DNA from 2 places in the Streptomyces sp. NPDC030183 genome. Region 1 is predicted to be linked to the other one. Evidence: riboswitches for the same ligand, from Rfam matches in the RefSeq annotation. Region 1 holds a riboswitch; the other holds the start of a gene.
What was found. A riboswitch is a leader RNA that binds a small molecule or an ion and turns the genes downstream of it on or off. The one in region 1 is predicted to bind glycine.
Positions count from the first base shown of each region.

Region 2: it holds a riboswitch for glycine, as region 1 does, so the genes downstream of both, gcvP (aminomethyl-transferring glycine dehydrogenase) here and gcvT (glycine cleavage system aminomethyltransferase GcvT) in region 1, are expected to answer to the same signal.

Region 1 covers NZ_JBVIBK010000031.1:68,336-74,290, forward strand. The annotation lists gene ACZ4Z2_RS31225 (L-serine ammonia-lyase) at 1-319, opposite strand, end outside; gene ACZ4Z2_RS31230 (serine hydroxymethyltransferase) at 483-1,748, opposite strand; gene gcvH (glycine cleavage system protein GcvH) at 1,763-2,140, opposite strand; gene gcvT (glycine cleavage system aminomethyltransferase GcvT) at 2,308-3,432, opposite strand; glycine riboswitch at 3,468-3,592, opposite strand; glycine riboswitch at 3,593-3,689, opposite strand; gene ACZ4Z2_RS31245 (AAA family ATPase) at 3,899-4,573, shown strand; gene ACZ4Z2_RS31250 (enhanced serine sensitivity protein SseB) at 4,691-5,467, shown strand; gene ACZ4Z2_RS31255 (enhanced serine sensitivity protein SseB C-terminal domain-containing protein) at 5,661-5,955, shown strand, end outside.
Region 2 covers NZ_JBVIBK010000037.1:57,610-63,564, forward strand. The annotation lists gene gcvP (aminomethyl-transferring glycine dehydrogenase) at 1-2,772, opposite strand, end outside; glycine riboswitch at 2,944-3,040, opposite strand; gene ACZ4Z2_RS33605 (PRC-barrel domain-containing protein) at 3,166-3,534, shown strand; gene ACZ4Z2_RS33610 (DNA polymerase IV) at 3,607-5,019, opposite strand; gene ACZ4Z2_RS33615 (MerR family transcriptional regulator) at 5,094-5,777, opposite strand.

The DNA.
Region 1 (5,955 bases):
ACGGGATCTCGTGGTCGTCGAGCAGCCGGATCCGGCCCGACTCCTTGATGGACTCCACGCGGTCGTCGGCCGACTCCACGTCCACCGTGCGCGGCGAGGCGCCCTCCAGACCCAGCAGGACGGCCTTGGGGGTGCCGTGGCCGTGCCCGGTCGCGCCGAGCGAGCCGTACAGCTCGACCCGTATGGAGGCCGTCGCGGACAGCAGCCGCTCCTTGCGCAGCCGGCGCGCGAACATCCGGGCGGCCCGCATCGGGCCGACCGTGTGGGAGCTGGACGGGCCGATGCCGATCGAGAACAGGTCGAAGACCGAGATGGCCACGGTGACTCCTCAGAACGGGGGTTGTGCGAGGGGGCGGGGCCCCGCGCCCACTGCACAGTGCGCGCGGGGCCCCCGAAGAACGGGGCGGTGTGCGTGCCGGTGAGCCCGGGTCACGTCCCTGAGCGGCGGCCGGAGTCCGGACGGTTCCGGCCGCCGCCGGGGGTCACTTCCCCAGGGTGGGGTAGAGCGGGTGCTTGGCGGTGAGGGCCTTGACCCGTGCCTTGAGGGCCTCGGTGTCGTAGGACGGCTTGAGGGTCTCGGCGATGATGTCGGCGACCTCGGTGAAGTCGGCGGCGGTGAAGCCGCGGGTGGCGAGGGCGGGGGTGCCGATGCGCAGGCCGGAGGTGACCATCGGGGGGCGGGGGTCGTCGGGGACCGCGTTGCGGTTGACGGTGATGCCGACCTCGTGGAGGCGGTCCTCGGCCTGCTGTCCGTCGAGGTCGGAGTCGCGCAGGTCGACCAGGATCAGGTGGACGTCGGTGCCGCCGGACAGGACGTTGATCCCGGCGTCGCGGGCGTCGGGCGCGGTGAGGCGTTCGGCGAGGATCTTCGCGCCCTCGACGGTGCGGCGCTGGCGGTCCTTGAACTCCTCGCCGGCGGCGACCTTGAAGGAGACGGCCTTGGCGGCGATGACGTGCTCCAGGGGTCCGCCCTGGAAGCCGGGGAAGACGGAGGAGTTCAGCTTCTTCGCGAACGTCTGCTTGGCGAGGATGATGCCGCCGCGGGGGCCGCCGAGGGTCTTGTGGGTGGTGGAGGTGACCACGTCGGCGTGCTCGACGGGGTTGGGGTGCAGGCCGGCTGCGACGAGACCGGCGAAGTGGGCCATGTCCACCCACAGGTACGCCTCGACCTCGTCGGCGATCCGGCGGAAGGCGGCGAAGTCGAGCTGGCGGGGGTAGGCGGACCAGCCGGCGATGATGACCTTGGGGCGGTGTTCCTTGGCGAGGCGCTCGACCCCGTCCATGTCGACCAGGCCGGTGGTGGTGTCGACGTGGTAGGGAACCACGTTGAACTGCTTGCCGGAGAAGTTCAGGCGCATGCCGTGGGTGAGGTGGCCGCCGTGGGCGAGGTCCAGGCCGAGGATGGTGTCGCCGGGCTGGGCGAGGGCGAAGAGGGCGGCCTGGTTGGCGGAGGCGCCGGAGTGGGGCTGGACGTTGGCGTACTCGGCGCCGAAGAGGGCCTTGACGCGGTCGATGGCGATCTGTTCGGTGACGTCGACGTGTTCGCAGCCGCCGTAGTAGCGGCGGCCGGGGTAGCCCTCGGCGTACTTGTTGGTGAGGACGGAGCCCTGGGCCTCGATGACGGCGAGCGGAGCGAAGTTCTCCGAGGCGATCATCTCCAGGGTGGACTGCTGGCGGTGCAGCTCGGCGTCGACGGCGGCCGCGACCTCCGGGTCCAGCTCGTGCAGAGACGTGTTAAGAAGCGACATGGGGCTACGACCTCTCAGCCGGTGATGAAGGCGGTGTACTCGTCGGCGGAGAGCAGGTCGCCCGGCTCCTCCGCGACCCGTACCTTGAACAGCCAGCCGCCCTCGAACGGGGCGGTGTTCACCAGCGACGGGTCGTTGACCACGTCCTCGTTGACCTCGGTGATCTCACCCGACACCGGGGAGTACAGGTCGCTGACCGACTTCGTCGACTCCAGCTCGCCGCAGGACTCGCCCGCGGTCACCGTGGAGCCCACCTCGGGAAGCTGGGTGTAGACGACATCGCCGAGCGCGTTGGCCGCGTGCTCCGTGATGCCCACCGTCGAGACGCCGTCCTCGGCGGCCGACAGCCACTCGTGCTCCTTGCTGTAGCGCAGCTGCTGGGGGTTGCTCATGGCCTGAATTCTCCTGTACGCGAGGGAGTGGTGATGAATGAGGGACTGCTGAAACCGCTGTTGAACAGGGCGGATGTGCCCTTTGTCACGCTCGGGCGCGCTGCCGTGCCGTTCCGCACGACGACGCCATGCCGCTTCTGAACGACGGTGAGCCGACTACGACGGTGTCACTTGGACCGCTTGTAGAACGGCAGCGCCACGACCTCGTACGGCTCGTGGCTGCCCCGGATGTCCACAGCGACCCCGGTGGTGCCCGGGGCGGCGTACATGGCGTCGACGTACGCCATCGCGATCGGCTTGCCCAGGGTGGGGGAGGGGGCGCCGGAGGTGACCTCGCCGATCACCTTGCCCTCGGCGACGACGGGGTACCCGGCGCGGGGGACCCGACGGCCCTCGGCGATCAGGCCGACCAGGACCGGCGGCTCGTGGTTGGCGTTCTCGGCGGCCTCGCGCAGCGCCGCGCGCCCCACGAAGTCGCCCTCCTTCTCGAACTTCACCACCCGGCCGAGCCCGGCGTCGAAGGGGGTCAGCTCGGTGGTCAGCTCGTGCCCGTACAGCGGCATGCCCGCCTCCAGGCGCAGGGTGTCCCGGCAGGACAGCCCGCACGGCACCAGGCCGACGCCCTCGCCCGCCTCGGTCAGCGCCTGCCACAGCTCGACGGCGTGCTCCGGCTTCACGAACAGCTCGAAACCGTCCTCGCCGGTGTACCCGGTGCGGGCGATCAGCGCCGGGACGCCGGCCACGGTGCCGGGCAGGCCCGCGTAGTACTTCAGGCCGTCCAGGTCGGCGTCGGTGAGCGCCTTCAGGATGCCGGGGGACTCGGGGCCCTGCACGGCGATCAGCGCGTACGCGTCCCGGTCGTCGCGCACCTCGGCGTCGAACCCGGCCGCGCGCTCCACCAGCGCGTCCAGCACCACCTGGGCGTTGGAGGCGTTCGCGACGACCATGTACTCGGTGTCCGCGAGGCGGTAGACGATCAGGTCGTCGAGGATGCCGCCGTCCTCGCGGCAGATCATGGTGTAGCGGGCGCGGCCCGTCTTCACGCCGCCGATGTTGCCCACGAGGGCGTAGTCGAGGAGCGCGGCGGCCTGCGGGCCGGTGACGGTGATCTCGCCCATGTGGGAGAGGTCGAAGAGCCCGGCCCGGGTCCGTACGGCGTTGTGCTCGTCGCGCTCGGAGCCGTAGCGCAGGGGCATGTCCCAGCCCGCGAAGTCGGTCATCGTCGCGCCGAGCGAGCGATGCAGGGCATCGAGCGCGGTACGGCGCGGTCCGGCGGTGGGGCTACTGCTCATCGGATCTGCTCCCAGGGCATGACGGGCGAGGACGGTCCTCCCCATCTGTCATCGGAACCTGAGAGGTTCACCTCGACCGTACGTTCTGATGACGCACCGGTGGTCGCGGTTTGCACCTTGGGTGGAGCCACTGGCGCAGCGGCTCGCTTTTCAGATGTGCCTCGCCCGCGCGGTATCTGGGCCTGAGAGATTCAAGGGAGGGACTTGCTCCTTCGGCGCCCCAGCGAGACTGCTGGGAGCTCTCCCGCGCGGATTCAAGCGGCCGGTATGCAGTTGGCGCGCACATCATTGCACGCATCGGCGCGGCACGGCAGGGGGAGGCTCCGGGACAGGGAGACCGCGCACGGGACAGGGGCAACGGTCCGTAGCACTCTTGTGGCAATACGAGGACTGAATCAGGAGCCATCGGGCATTACCTTCTCTTTACAGTCTGTGGGGATGGGTCTCCCGACCCCTGGGGAGGACGATCACGGTGAACAGGACCACGGCGTACGCGACGACCTCGGGCCTCGCCCTGCCCGAGCAGCCCGCCGGCCCGGCCGCCGCGGCCTGCGGCCCCTTCCCGAGGGCGGTCGTCCGCGACCTCAGGGAGCGTTCCGGGCGGAGCCCGCGCGTGCTCTCGTTCGGGGCGAACGACCTCGTGGTCGTCACCGGGCTCCCCGGCAGCGGCAAGTCGACCCTGATGCGGCGCGCGGTGCCGGGGCCGCGGATCGACTCCCAGGACACGCGTGACCGCTTCGACGCGCGCCTGGCGCGCGTCCTGCCGTACGCCGTGTACCGGCCGTTCGTGCGCCTCGCGCACTACGCCGGCCTCCGGCGCGCGCTGCGCTCCGGTGAGGGCGTCGTCGTGCACGACTGCGGGACCCAGACCTGGGTGCGGCGCTGGCTCGCCCGGGAGGCCGTCCGCAGAGGCGGCACCCTCCATCTGCTGCTGCTCGACGTCACCCCCGGCGAGGCGCGCGACGGGCAGCGGGAGCGGGGACGCGGGGTGTCCCGGTACGCCTTCGCCCGGCACAGGGGCGCGATGACCCGGCTGCTGCGGGCCGTGGAGGAGGGGCGCCTGCCGGAGGGCTGCGGGTCGGCGGTGCTGATCGACAGGGACGCGGCGGACGCGCTGAAGCGGATCGGCTTCGACGGCTGACAGCGGACCCCCTCCCGCCAGGGGGCCGGCGGCCGGCGGTCGGGCCGTCCCCTTTGTCGGCGGGTGGCATTAAGGTGCAGGGACAACAGCATCACGGAGTAAAGCGGTAGGCGGCAGATGGACTTCCCGGCGGACTTCCCGGCACAGGCACACCCCCATGGACACGGAGGGTGGCCCGGCAATGAGCTGGAGGAGGTGCTCTCCGCCTCCCTCGGGGTGCCGGGGGCCGGCCCGCGGATCGTGGAGGTGCTGGCCCGCAGCTTCGTATGGGTGCCGCTGCCCGAGGGCGGGGGACCGCACAGCCGTGAGCTGGATCTGCCGACGATGGAGCTGGACGGCCAGGTGTACGTGCCGGTGTTCAGCTCCGAGGAGCAGTTCCGCCAAGTCGTCGGCAACCACATGTCGTACACGATCGCCCCGGCCGTCGAGTTCGCCCGCGGACTGCCCCCGCAGGCCGGCCTCGCCCTCAACCCGGACGGGCTCGTGGGCATCCCGCTGCCGCCGCCCGCCGTGGCCGAGCTGTGCCGGGCCGCCCGGACCCCGCTGGACGGGTCGGCGAGCGGCGCCCGGGTCCGCCTGTTCGAACCGGACTGGCAGGACGACCCGGTGGACTTCCTCGCCGCGGCCTCCGCCGAGTTCGCCGCCACCGGCGGTGTCCTGACCGCCCGCCGCTGCCTCGCCGCCATCGAGACCGCCGACCCCGTGATGTTCATCGGCGTCGACCTGGTCTCCTGGGAGGCCGACCGTACCCTCCTCCTGGACGCCCTCGGCCGTGCCCTCGGCAAACAGCCGGTGGCCTGGCCGGTCAACATGGTCTTCCTGGACGTGGCCCAGGACCCGGTGGGCCACTGGCTCCGCGAGAAGGTCCGCCCCTTCTACCAACAGGGCTACTGACCCCGAGTACCGAGGGCCGCGGGCCCGTGGCGGCGGTGCCCCCGCCGCGGGGCGCGACCAGCCACGACGACAGCGGGGCCCGTGACGTACGGCAAGCCCCGAGCCCACACCGGCTCGACCCGCACACGACCTAAGCTGGATTTCCACAACCGGGGTCCCACACCACCATGGTCCAAACCGAAGGGCGGCTGACGTGAGCGCGAGCGGCACGGCGACCGGGCAGGTCGAGCACATGCTGCGCCAGGTGACGCCGGGGCGTTACGACGCCTACGAGGCGTTGCTGCGTGCCCTCGCGACCCCCGCCACCGGCCAGGTCTGGATGCTCCTGTGGCACGGCCAGGCCGGCTCGCCGGACGCCCAGTACGGGAACATGGAGGTGGACGGGTTCAACTACGCGCCCTGTGTCACCTCCGCCCAGGAGCTCTCCGCCAGCGGCTGGAACCGCAGTTACGAGGTCGTCGACGGCCTCGACGTGGCCCGCACGCTCT
Region 2 (5,955 bases), on a different contig from region 1:
CGGGAACACGGCCTCCTCGCGGGTGTACGCGTGGCTCCACTCGCCGCCGAGCGCGGCCGCGGTGTGCGGCGCGTTCCGCAGCGGGTTGTCGTCGGCGGGCCACTCGCCCGAGCCGACCTTCTCGATCTCCGCGCGGATCGCGATCATCGCGTCGCAGAACCGGTCCAGCTCGGCGAGGTCCTCCGACTCGGTCGGCTCGATCATCAGCGTCCCGGCCACCGGGAACGACATCGTCGGCGCGTGGAAGCCGTAGTCGATCAGCCGCTTGGCGATGTCGTCGACGCTCACCCCGGTCGTCTTCGCCAGCGGCCGCAGGTCGACGATGCACTCGTGCGCGACGAGCCCGCCCGGGCCGGTGTACAGCACCGGGTAGTGCGGCTCCAGCCGCTTGGCGATGTAGTTGGCGCTGAGCACGGCGACCTGCGTGGCCCGCTTGAGGCCCTCGCCGCCCATCAGCCGGACGTACGACCACGAGATCGGCAGGATGCCCGCCGAACCCCACGGGGCGGCCGAGATCGGGCCCACGCCCGTCTCCGGGCCGGCCGCCGGCTGCATCGGGTGGTTCGGCAGGTACGGCGCCAGGTGCTCCCGGACCGCGACCGGCCCGACACCGGGGCCACCGCCGCCGTGCGGGATGCAGAACGTCTTGTGCAGGTTCAGGTGCGAGACGTCACCGCCGAAGTGGCCGGGCTTGGCAAGGCCCACCAGGGCGTTGAGGTTGGCGCCGTCGACGTAGACCTGGCCGCCCGCCTCGTGCACCTGGGCGCAGATGTCGGCGACGTGCTCCTCGAACACACCGTGCGTCGACGGGTAGGTGATCATCAGCACGGACAGCTCGTCGCGGTACTGCTCGATCTTCGCCCGCAGGTCCTCGACGTCGATCTCGCCGTCCTCGGCGGTCCTCACGACGACGACCTTCATGCCGGCCATCACGGCGCTCGCGGCGTTGGTGCCGTGCGCGGAGGACGGGATCAGGCACACGGTCCGCTGGTCGTCGCCGTTGGCCCGGTGGTAGCCGCGTACGGCGAGCAGACCGGCCAGCTCGCCCTGCGAGCCGGCGTTCGGCTGGAGCGACACCTTGTCGTACCCGGTGACCTCGGCGAGCCGCTCCTCCAGCTCGCGGATCAGCGTCAGATAGCCCTGCGCCTGCGCGGCGGGCGCGAAGGGGTGCAGCTGCCCGAACTCGGGCCAGGTCACCGGCTCCATCTCGGTGGTCGCGTTGAGCTTCATCGTGCAGGAGCCCAGCGGGATCATGCCCCGGTCGAGGGCGTAGTCCCGGTCGGCGAGGCGGCGCAGGTAGCGCAGCATCGCGGTCTCGGAACGGTGCTCGTGGAACACGGGGTGCGTGAGGTAGTCGTCGGAGCGCAGCAGCGCCTCGGGCAGCGTGTCCTCGGCGACGGCGTCGAGGTCCTCGACGTCGCCCTCCACCCCGAACGCGGTCCACACGGCACCCAGCTGCGCCCGCGTGGTGGTCTCGTCGCAGGAGACGGACACCCGGTCGGCGTCGACGAGGTGCAGGTTCACCCCGTGCTGCCGCGCGGCCTCGACGACCTCGGCGGCCCGTCCCGGCACCCGCACGGTCAGCGTGTCGAAGTAGGCGCCGTGCACGACCTCGATCCCGCCCGCGGCGAGCCCCGCGGCGAGGACGGAGGCGTAGCGGTGGGTACGCCGGGCGATGGTGCGCAGCCCCTCGGGCCCGTGGTAGACGGCGTACATGCCGGCCATCACGGCGAGCAGCACCTGGGCGGTGCAGATGTTGCTGGTGGCCTTCTCGCGGCGGATGTGCTGCTCTCGCGTCTGGAGGGCGAGCCGGTACGCCTTGTGCCCGTCCGCGTCCACGGAGACGCCCACGAGCCGTCCGGGCAGGCTGCGCGCGAACTTCTCGTGCACGGCCATGTAGCCGGCGTGCGGCCCGCCGAAGCCCATCGGCACACCGAACCGCTGCGTCGTGCCGACCGCGATGTCGGCGCCCAGCTCACCGGGCGGGGTCAGCAGGGTGAGGGCCAGCAGGTCGGCGGCGACGGTGACGAGCGCGCCGAGCCCGTGGGCCTGCTCGATGACCGGCTTGAGATCGCGTACGGCACCGGAGGCGCCGGGGTACTGCAGGAGCACGCCGTTGATCTCGCGGGAGGCGATGTCGGCGGGGATGCCGTCACTGAGGTCGGCGACGACGACCTCGACCCCGGTGGGCTCGGCGCGGGTCTCGATCACGGCGATGGTCTGCGGCAGGGCGTCCGCGTCGACCAGGAAGAGGCCCTTCTTGTTCTTGCCCATGCGCCGGGACAGCGCCATGGCCTCGGCGGCTGCCGTGCCCTCGTCGAGCAGGGAGGCGCCGGAGGTGGGCAGGCCGGTGAGTTCGGCGACCATGGTCTGGAAGTTGAGCAGCGCCTCGAGCCGCCCCTGGGAGATCTCGGGCTGGTACGGCGTGTAGGCCGTGTACCAGGCGGGGTTCTCCATGACGTTCCGCAGGATGACCGGCGGGGTGAAGGTGCCGTAGTAGCCGAGCCCGATCATGGAGCCCAGCACCTGGTTGCGGTCGGCGAGCGAACGCAGCTCGGCGAGCACCTCGGCCTCGGTACGGGCGCCCGGCAGCTTCAGCGCCTCGGCGTTCTTGATCACATCGGGGACCGCGGCGGCCGTCAGCTCGTCGAGCGAGCCGTATCCGACGTGGGCGAGCATCTTGGCCCGGGCCTCGGCGTCGGGTCCGATGTGACGCCGCTCGAACGGGATGCCCTGTTCGAGCTCTGCGAGCGGGATGCGGTGGGCGGTCATTGCGGAGGCCTCCTGGTCTGACGCGACCTTCGAGGGCACCACGGCACGGGTGCCCGACGGCCTCCCCCTCTGTCATCTCGACCTGAGAGCTTCACCGATCCGGGTAGGGACCGGCTTTCACCGTCGGTGAGAGCGGAAACCGTCGACACCCGCTCTGCTTTCCAGAGTGGCCTCGTCCGTGCGGTACGTGAGCCTGAGAGATTCCGGGGAGGATTTGCTCCTTCGGCGCCTCCGGATGGTGTCCGGAGGACTCTCCCGCACGGGTTCAACAGCCGCTGCCAGCGTATCAGCGCGGTCAACGCACGTGCCTTCGAGTGGCCGCCTTCCCAGTTGTGCCTTTTCGTAGTGGTGAGGAACGATTTGCAACCCCCATGGCGACCACTTGGAGGGCCCGTGCAGACCGACATCGATCCGCGCAACCTGATCGGCCGCAAGGCGTTCGACCGCAAGGGCACCAAGATCGGCACAGTGGACGAGGTCTATCTCGACGACGCGACGGGCATCCCGGAATGGGCCGCGATACGCATGGGCCTCTTCGGCCGCGACGCCTTCATCCCCCTTGAGCCCAGCGAACTCGTCGAGGGCTCCCTCCGCGTCCCCTTCGACCGCGCCCTCATCAAGGACGCCCCCGACTTCGGCGTCGGCCGCCATCTCTCCCCCGAGCAGGAGCTCCAGCTCTACCACCACTACGGTCTGGACATAGCGCCGCCGCCTCCCCTGGACCACGACTTCGGCCACGTCGCCGGCCAGGAAGACCCCTGACCCGCACTGGCCCCGGGGCACCGACACCCGCCCCCTCACCCTCCATCTCGACCCGCGACACCCCGAAACCTTTCAACCCGCCGCCCTCCCGGCCCCGCCCTCGTGCTCCGCTCCGGGCCCCGGCACGGGCACCGCCTCCGACGGCCGCACCGGTCCCCCCGGAACCAGCGGCAGCGGATCCACCGCCTCCAGATCGGGGTCGTCCGTCCGGAACGTCCGCACCCGCCCCGGTTCCGTGTCCTCGGGCGTCTCGAACCGCACGGTGACCCGCCCGAGCCCGCTCCCCTGCACCCACCCGTGCCCGTACTCGGCGTGCCGGACGTCGTGCCCGGCCGACCACCGCCGCTCGACGGCGGCGCTCTCCTCCGCGACGACCTCCGCCGCCGGCTCGTCCTCGGCAGGCTCCGGCTCCCCCGCGGCCTGGGCGAACAGATCCTCCTGGGTGTAGTCGGCGAGCCCGCTGACGCCCACCCCCAGCAACCGCACCCCGCCGGTGGTGTCCACGGCCTCCAGCAGCCGCGCCGCGGCCTCCCGCACCACGGCCGGGTCGTCCGTCGGCCCCCGCAAAGTCTCCGACCTGGTCAGCGTCGAGAAGTCGTACCGCCGTACCTTCAGCACGATCGTCCGCCCCGAGAGACCGGAGGCCCGCAGCCGCCGCACGCACCGGTCCGCGAGCCGCTGCACCTCCAGCCGGACCCGCACCCGGTCATGGATGTCCACGTCGTAGGTGTCCTCCACCGACACGGACTTCGCGTCCCGCTCGGCGACCACGGCCCGGTCGTCGCGCGCCAGCGCCATCGCGTACAGCCCGTGCCCGTGTGCCTTCCCGAGCAGCCGTACGACCTCGTCCTCGCCCGCCTCCACGATCTCCTCGACGGTCGTGATCCCGGCGCGCCGCAGATGGTCGCCGGTCGCCGGTCCCACGCCGGGGAGGATCCGCACGGACATCGGCCCGAGCAGCGCCCGCTCAGTGCCGGGCTCGATGACCACCAGCCCGTCCGGCTTGGCCTGCTCGGAGGCGATCTTCGCGAGCATCTTGGACGCGGCGAGCCCCACGGACCCGGTCAGCCCGGTCACCGCTCGTATCTCCTGACGCAGCCGCACCCCTGTCCCGCGCGCCGACGCCTCGTCCCAGGCCACTCCCCCGGCCTCCAGGTCCACGAACGCCTCGTCCAGACTCAGGGGCTCGACCAGCGGCGACAGGGCGTGCAGCAGCCCCATGACCTGCTGGCTGATCGCCCGGTAGAAGGTGAAGCGCGGCGTGAGGTACGCCGCGTTCGGCGCGAGCCGACGCGCCTGCGCCATGGGCATCGCCGAGTGCACCCCGAAGACCCTCGCCTCGTACGAGGCGGTGGCGACCACACCACGGGGCCCCAGCCCGCCCACGATGACGGCCTTCCCGCGCAGACTCGGCTTGGATGCCTGCTCCACCGAGGCGTAGAAGGCATCCATGTCGAGATGCAGGATCGTGGGCGCGGTTCTCACATCTCCGATGCTGCCCTACACCACTGACAATGCCCTGCCAGGCCAGGCACGAGACCTGCCCCTGGCCTCCGCGCTCAGACCGCCTTGTTCCGCCTGCGGGCCAGTTCGTCCGCCGGGTTGGGGCGCACCAGTGTCTCGCCCGTGTCGACCCGCTCCCCGTGCAGCTGGGAGAGAGCGTTTTCCACATCACGCCAGACGACCCCGACGGCGATCCCGAAGATGCCCTGACCGCCCTGGAGCAGGGCGTGCACCTCGTCCGGCGAGGTGCATTCGTAGACCGTGGCACCGTCACTCATCAGCGTCATCCGCTCCAGATCGCTGAAGCCCCGCTCACGCAGGTGCTGGACGGCTGTGCGGATGTTCTGCAGGGAGACACCGGTGTCGAGGAACCGTTTCACGATCTTGAGGACGACCACGTCCCGGAAGCTGTAGAGCCGCTGCGTCCCGGACCCGTGGGCGGACCGCACACTGGGCTCCACCAGGCCGGTACGGGCCCAGTAGTCGAGCTGCCGATAGGTGATGCCGGCGGCGGCGCACGCGGTGGGGCCGCGGTAACCGACGTTCTCGTGCGGCTCGGGTTCCGCCTCCGCGCCGGCCTGGACAGCCGTCGGCAACTGCGGGACGGGGCCGGCCGCGCCGCCGGAAGGCGGATAACCCCTGCCCGAGCGGAGCCGAGCGCTCGGGGGAGGGTACGAGCCGCTCTCCCCCAGGCTGCGTCCGGGGGCACCCCCAGCCGTACCGTCGCCGCTGCTTCTCACGCCGACCTCCGTCCTTGACCTGCCTTCTCGACGGTAGGCAGCCACCAGGGGTGCGTCAACGACCGCCACACTCGGCACGCCGAGTGATAATCACCCTGAGAGTGGTTTCCCGTGCCCTTCCGCGGGGAAAGGCTAGCCGAATGTGCTAAGCGGAACCGCAGGACACCGCATCGGCACG